Regions from separate parts of the Arthrobacter sp. Y3223166 genome, predicted to be linked through region 2. Evidence: predicted binding sites of a transcription regulator. Region 2 holds the regulator's gene; the other holds the start of a gene.
The links. Region 2 encodes HrcA, which represses chaperone genes, less so after heat shock. Its sites were predicted from a motif close to TTNGCACTCGNNNNNNNCGAGTGCNAA; they were not measured.

Region 1: groL (chaperonin GroEL) is a predicted target of HrcA. The motif match lies at 1,750-1,776, and genes of this name have one in related genera.

What each region holds. Positions count from the first base shown of each region.
Region 1 is NZ_JBNHGE010000026.1:34,494-37,898, forward strand. It holds gene AC5RUH_RS11965 (LytR C-terminal domain-containing protein) at 1-314, shown strand, start outside; gene AC5RUH_RS11970 (cold-shock protein) at 717-923, shown strand; gene AC5RUH_RS11975 (TM2 domain-containing protein) at 1,019-1,543, opposite strand; gene groL (chaperonin GroEL) at 1,938-3,405, shown strand, end outside.
Region 2 is NZ_JBNHGE010000003.1:25,311-28,715, forward strand. It holds gene AC5RUH_RS02740 (DUF4188 domain-containing protein) at 1-17, shown strand, start outside; gene AC5RUH_RS02745 (DUF4870 domain-containing protein) at 97-519, opposite strand; gene AC5RUH_RS02750 (DUF3097 family protein) at 629-1,471, opposite strand; gene hrcA (heat-inducible transcriptional repressor HrcA) at 1,618-2,631, shown strand; gene dnaJ (molecular chaperone DnaJ) at 2,705-3,405, shown strand, end outside.

The DNA of each region.
Region 1 (3,405 bases), on a different contig from region 2:
CCGAGGAGCCAGCCGAGGAACCCACGGAAGAGGCCGCGGCGGTCAACAAGCAGGACCCGGTGATGATCCTCAACGGCACCGGCGTGACCGGGCTGGCCGGCACCGTGTCGCAGCGGGTGCAGGCGGACGGCTGGTCGATCGCGGTCGTGGACAACTGGGGCGGTGCCCCGCTCGCCGGCTCGGTGATCTTCTACAACCCGGGCCAGGAAGCCAACGCGCGGGCCCTCGGCCAATTGCTGGGCATCAGTGCGATGCAGGAAAACGGCAACGTCTCGCAGTACGTCACCGTGGCGCTGGGACCCGGCTACCAGTAAGGCATTCTCCTCGCCGCGCCGCCAAGGTGGCGCTGGGCCCGGCTGCCAGTAAGGCATTCTCCTCGCCGCGCCGCCAAGGTGGCGCTGGGCCCGGCTGCCAGTAAGGCATTCTCCTCGCCGGGCCGCCACGGTGGCGCTGGGCCCGGCTGCCAGTAAGGCATTCGCCAGGCCGGGCCCCCAATAGGCCGTGCGCCTGGATTGCGCGCCGGCCGGGCCGCCAACTGCCCGCGGCGCCGTAGCCCTATTACCCATGCGGAGCGGCCTCAAAGCGGAATTTCGGTTACGCCTCAATAACATTTAAGTGTGCGGTAGCTCACTTCACCCCGCTGCGCGGTTAAGGTGAAACCATCCTGCCGCTGAACCGTACACGGCAGGCTGGAACTACTGAGTATGGAGAACGCTATGGCGCTGGGAACCGTCAAATGGTTCAACGCGGAAAAGGGCTACGGCTTCATCACCGTGGACGAAGAAAATTCCGATGTTTTTGTCCACTGGTCCGCTATTCAAATGGATGGTTACCGTTCCCTCGATGAGGGGCAGCGCGTAGAGTTCCAGATCGGCCAGGGCCAGAAGGGTCCGCAGGCAGAAGAGGTCCGGGTCGCCCCGTAGCAGACCCGCAATGACGACGGCGGCGGAGGCTGGGGTGCCTCCGCCGCCGGTTTCGTCGCGCCGGTTCGTCGCGCCGGTTCGTCGCGCCGGTCGGGCTACTCCTTGAGCGGGATCCCGCGGGCGTCGCGCTTGAACGGCTCTGCCCCGACCAGGATCATGATGCCCTCGACGAACCCCCAGACGGCGCCGAAACCAAACGTCAGGAACGTGACGACAATCTGCACCACGCCGATGGCGACGTGGCCCAGATAGAACCGGTGGACGCCCAGGCCGCCCAGCAGGATGCCGAGCAGCCCGCCGATCAGCCGGGACTTCTGTTCCGGATAGTAGTAGCCCGGGGGAGCCCCGTAGTACTGCTGCTGCCCGTAGGGCTGGCCCTGGCCCGGCTGGCCGGGCTGCGCGTATGGCTGTCCCGGGGCGCCGTACGGTTGCTGGCCGAAGGGCTGCTGGCCCGGCTGCTGTTGCCCCGGAGCCCCGTAACCCGGCTGGCCGGGCTGCGGGTATTGCTGTCCCGCTGCGCCGTACGGCGACTGTCCGCCGAGCGGCCTAGTCGGGTTGGTGCCCGGTGCCAGGGGCTCGGTGGGGTTGCTGGTGTTCTTCTCGTCCGGTGATTCAGACATGGTTCTCCGACCTGTGCCCGGTGCCGGGCCGATTGTTCGCGTGCGCTGTCTTGCCTGCCAATCTACGCGGGAGGGGCCTGTCGTTTCCATGGGGGTCCACCCTGATTGTTGGCCCGGGGGTGCTCAGGGGGATCTCGGCCGGAGAAGCGCGTCATCCGGCAGGCCCAACAGCTTGCACTCGACACCTGCGAGTGCTAATTATTGAGTTAGCACTCTCGCGGGCTGACTGCTAAGAAAGCCCGTAGGGAGTGAAACCCGCCACCTCGGTGAGGTGAGCGGCGCGGCGTACCGAATCCGCCGTCGTCGTGAGCCGTCCGTCGCGGGCACCGCAGGTGGCCAGCAGCCGTCAAAAGCTGCGTCCAGTGTCTATTGTCCAGAAGGGACGTAAGCCGCTATGGCAAAGATCATTGCATTTGACGAAGAGGCCCGCCGCGGCCTCGAGCGCGGACTCAACACCCTCGCTGACGCCGTTAAGGTAACCCTCGGCCCGCGTGGCCGCAACGTCGTGCTCGAGAAGAAGTGGGGCGCCCCCACGATCACCAACGATGGTGTTTCCATCGCCAAGGAGATCGAGCTGGACGACCCGTACGAGAAGATCGGCGCCGAGCTGGTCAAGGAAGTCGCCAAGAAGACCGACGACGTCGCCGGTGACGGCACCACCACCGCCACCGTCCTGGCCCAGGCCCTGGTCAAGGAAGGCCTGCGCAACGTTGCTGCCGGCGCCGACCCGCTGAGCCTGAAGCGTGGCATCGAGAAGGCTGTTGACGCCGTCACCGCCGAGCTCATCGCTTCCGCCAAGGAAATCGAGACCAAGGAACAGATCGCCGCTACCGCGTCGATCTCCGCCGGAGATCCGCAGATCGGCGAGCTGATCGCCGAGGCCCTGGACAAGGTGGGCAAGGAAGGCGTCGTCACGGTCGAGGAGTCCAACACCTTCGGCCTGGAGCTTGAGCTCACCGAAGGCATGCGCTTCGACAAGGGCTACCTGTCCGCATACTTCGTCACCGACGCAGAGCGCCAGGAGACGGTCCTCGAGGATCCGTACATCCTGATCGTCAACTCCAAGATCTCCAACGTGAAGGACCTGGTTGGCATCCTGGAGAAGGTCATGCAGTCGGGCAAGCCGCTGCTGATCATCGCCGAGGACGTCGAGGCCGAGGCCCTGGCCACCCTGATCGTGAACAAGATGCGCGGCACCTTCAAGTCCGTGGCCGTCAAGGCTCCGGGCTTCGGTGACCGCCGCAAGGCCATGCTGGCCGACATCGCCATCCTGACCGGCGGCCAGGTCATCGCCGAAGAGGTCGGCCTCAAGCTGGAGAACGCCACCCTGGACCTGCTGGGCCAGGCCCGCAAGGTGGTTGTCACCAAGGACGAGACCACCATCGTCGAAGGAGCCGGCGAAGCCGACGCCATCGCCGGGCGCGTCAACCAGATCCGTGCCGAGATCGAGAACTCCGATTCCGACTACGACCGCGAGAAGCTGCAGGAGCGCCTGGCCAAGCTGGCCGGCGGCGTTGCAGTCATCAAGGCCGGTGCCGCAACCGAGGTCGAGCTCAAGGAGCGCAAGCACCGCATCGAGGACGCTGTCCGCAACGCGAAGGCTGCCGTTGAGGAAGGCATCGTCGCCGGTGGCGGCGTGGCCCTGATCCAGGCCGGCGCCAAGGCGTTCGCCAACCTCAACCTCGAAGGCGACGAAGCAACCGGCGCCAACATCGTCAAGGTTGCCATCGACGCTCCGCTGAAGCAGATCGCACTCAACGCCGGCCTGGAGCCGGGCGTCGTGGCCGACAAGGTCCGCGGCCTGGCCGACGGCCACGGCCTGAACGCCGCCACCGGTGTCTACGAGGACCTGCTGGCTGCGG
Region 2 (3,405 bases):
CGCGGCAGGCAGGGTAGGAGGGCGGCACTGTAGGAGGCCGCAGCGCTGACGGAACGGCAGCGCTAACGGAGCGGCTGTGGGGGCCGGATGTCAGATCTACCGAAACAGGCGCAGGTTGTAGGCGTACCGGTAGGGAACGCCGCGGTTGCACTTGACGCCGGCGATGACGGAATAAACCGTGAGGAAGACCCAGATGGCGGCCGCGATGACGGCAAAGAGTCCGCTGACCGCCGGGATGAGGATCAGCAGGTTCGCAATGATGGCCACCGCCGTGGGCGGAACCGTGAAGTTCAGGGCCTCTTTGGACTCCTGGGCGGTAAAGGGACCCCGGTCCTTGAAGATCAGGTAGATCGCCAGCGACGGGAAGCAACCCAGGATGCCGCCGAAGTGCGCCATGGTGGCCCATTGCCGGTCCTCCGAAGGGGTCAGGGGCAAAGCGGACGCCGACGCGCTCTGGTACTGCTGGCGCGGAGCGGACTTGCGCTCCGGCTGCTGCTGACGAGCAGAGTTCTCGGACACTGGACCTACCTTCGGAAAATCTTCTGACGGCTCACTTCTGTTCCTAGCCTAGCTGTTCCAGCCCGTCTCCCGGTGCATTCCGCGGGCGGGGGCGCCCGACGGAACCGGCTCAAACCGTCAGGAAATCGATGACTTCTTCCACCCGGCCCAAGAGACTGGGCTCCAGGTCGGCATAGGTGTTAACACTGCCCAGCAGCCTCTTCCAGCCGTCGGCGATGTCTATCTGGGTCCGGTGCGGCCAGCCGAGGCCGGCGAGGATGCCGGTCTTCCAATCGGTGCCGCGCGGAACCACCGGCCACGCGGACCGGCCGATGACCGCCGGTTTAATGGCCTGCCACACGTCGACATAGGGGTGGCCCACAATCAGTACGTTGCCCGCCGCCGCGGGCACGGCCATGGCGGCCTCGGCTATCCGCCACTCCTTGGAGTTGGGGACCAGGTGGTCCACCAGGATGCCGAGCCTGCGCTGCGGGCCGGGGGAGAAGTCCGCCACGGCCGCTGCCAAATCGTCCACGCCGTGCAGGGGTTCGACCACGATCCCCTCTACCCGGAGGTCGTCTCCCCAGACCTTCTCCACGAGTTCGGCGTCATGCTTGCCTTCGACCCAGATCCGGCTGGCCCGCGCTACCCTGGCCCGCTGCCCCTCGACCTTGACCGAACCGGAGGCCGTCCGTTGCCGGACGGGAGCCTTCGCCGCGGGCGCCGCCGGCACCACCTTCACCGGCTCGCCCTCGAAGAGGAAGCCGAAACCCAGCGGAAACGAGCGGACCTTGCCCCGGCGGTCTTCCAGCGACACCAGATGCACACCGCCGGACTTCTCCACCCGGTCGACGGCGCCGACCCACCCGCTCTGTGCGTCCTCGAGCACCAATCCCGGTTCGGCGCCGATTTCGCGCAGTGCCCGGGCCTTGGGGGCGGTGAGATCCTGGGGGCCCCAGCCGTAGCTGCTCATAAAATTTAAGTCCTCTGCTGGTTGTCGTCCTCACGGCACGGCCGCCCGACAATGCTAACAACGGCGGCGACGTATTAGACTTAGCACTTGGACGTGTTGAGTGCTAACGGTCTGTCCGCAGACGAGTTGGAGACAGGAGGAGTGCAGTGAGCGAGGTCCGGAGGCTGGAAGTGCTCCGCGCCATTGTCGAAGACTATGTGCACTCGCGTGAGCCGGTGGGCTCCAAGGCACTGGTCGACCGGCACAGCCTGGGCGTATCGTCAGCCACGATCCGCAACGACATGGCGGCGCTGGAGGAAGAGGGGCTGATCGTCGCCCCGCACACCAGTGCCGGCCGGATTCCCACGGACAAGGGCTACCGCCTGTTCGTGGACCGGATTTCGGACGTCAAGCCGCTCTCTGCCCCCGAGCGCCGCGCCATCCAGAAACTGCTGGAAGGCGCCGACGACCTTGACGATGTCATGGAACGCACCGTGCGGCTGCTGTCCCAGTTGACCAACCAGGTGGCCGTCATCCAGTATCCCCAGCTGGGTGCTGCCAAGGTGCGGCACATCGAGTTCATCCTGCTGGCTCCCAAAAGGGCCCTGGTCGTGCTGATCGCGGACAACGGCAAGGTGGAGCAGCATGTCGCGGCGCTTCCGGCGGACGTCACCGAGGATGCCCTGGCCACGCTGCGCACGGCATTCCTGTCGGTGCTGTCCGGGAAGCCGCTGGCGGCAGTGCCGGGGCTGCTGAAGACCTCCCCGGTGCCGCCGCAGGCGGGGCCGGCGGGCACGGCCGAGGCCCTGGCGTCGCAGCTTTCGCAGCTTGCCGCGGCCACGAACGAGGAGCGGATCCTGATGGCCGGCACGGCCAACCTGGCCCGTTCCACGGTCGACTTCCAGCTGAGCATCGGTCCCATCCTCGAGGCTCTTGAAGAACAAGTGGTGCTGCTGCAGTTGCTCTCCGAACTGCATCAGGACGCGCGTGGCATGTCGGTGAGCATCGGCAGCGAAAACCCCTACGGTTCGCTGGCCGAAACCTCCGTGGTGGCCACCGGATACGGCCCGGGCGCGACGGCCAAGGTCGGCATCCTCGGCCCCACCCGGATGGACTATCCCACCACCATGGCCGCGGTCCGCGCCGTCGCACGTTATTTGTCACGGATCCTCGCCGGCTAGCCACACGCCGCGCAGTGTCCGCACCGGCCGTCGGCGCCGGTGAACCGATCCCCAGGAAGTGAAGTACTACAAGGTGAGTAACCACTACGACGCCCTCGGTGTCAGCCAGGACGCCTCCACCGAGGAAATCAAGAAGGCCTACCGCAAGCTGGCCCGCAAGCTGCATCCGGACGTGAACCCCGGCCCGGAGGCAGCCGAACAGTTCAAGCAGGTCAGCCACGCGTACGAGGTGCTGTCCGACCCGCAGAAGCGGCGCATCTACGACACCACCGGCAACGAGAACGGCAACGACACCGGCTTCGGCGGCGGCTTCTCCGGGTCCGGGTTCGCCTTCCAGGACATCTTCGAAAGCTTCTTCGGCGGCGCCGGAGCGGGCGGCGCCGGTCCGGCCTCCCGGACCCGCCGCGGCCAGGACGCCCTGATCAACGTGCGGATCGACCTCAAGGACGCGGTCTTCGGCGTCAACAAGAAAATCGAAGTGGACACCGCCGTTGTCTGCCCCACCTGCGACGGCAGTTGCTGCCGCCCCGGCACCAGCCCGCGCACCTGCGACATCTGCGGCGGTTCCGGCCAGGTCCAGCGTGCGGTGCGGTCCATCCTGGGCCAGGTCATGACCACTGCCGCGTGCGGCAGCTGCCAGGGCTTCGGCACGGTCATTCCCGACCCCTGCAACGAGTGCAACGGTGAGGGCCGCGTCCGCAGCCGGCGTTCGCTGACCATCAAGCTCCCGGCGGGCGTCGGGACCGGAACGCGGATCCAGCTGGCCGGCCAGGG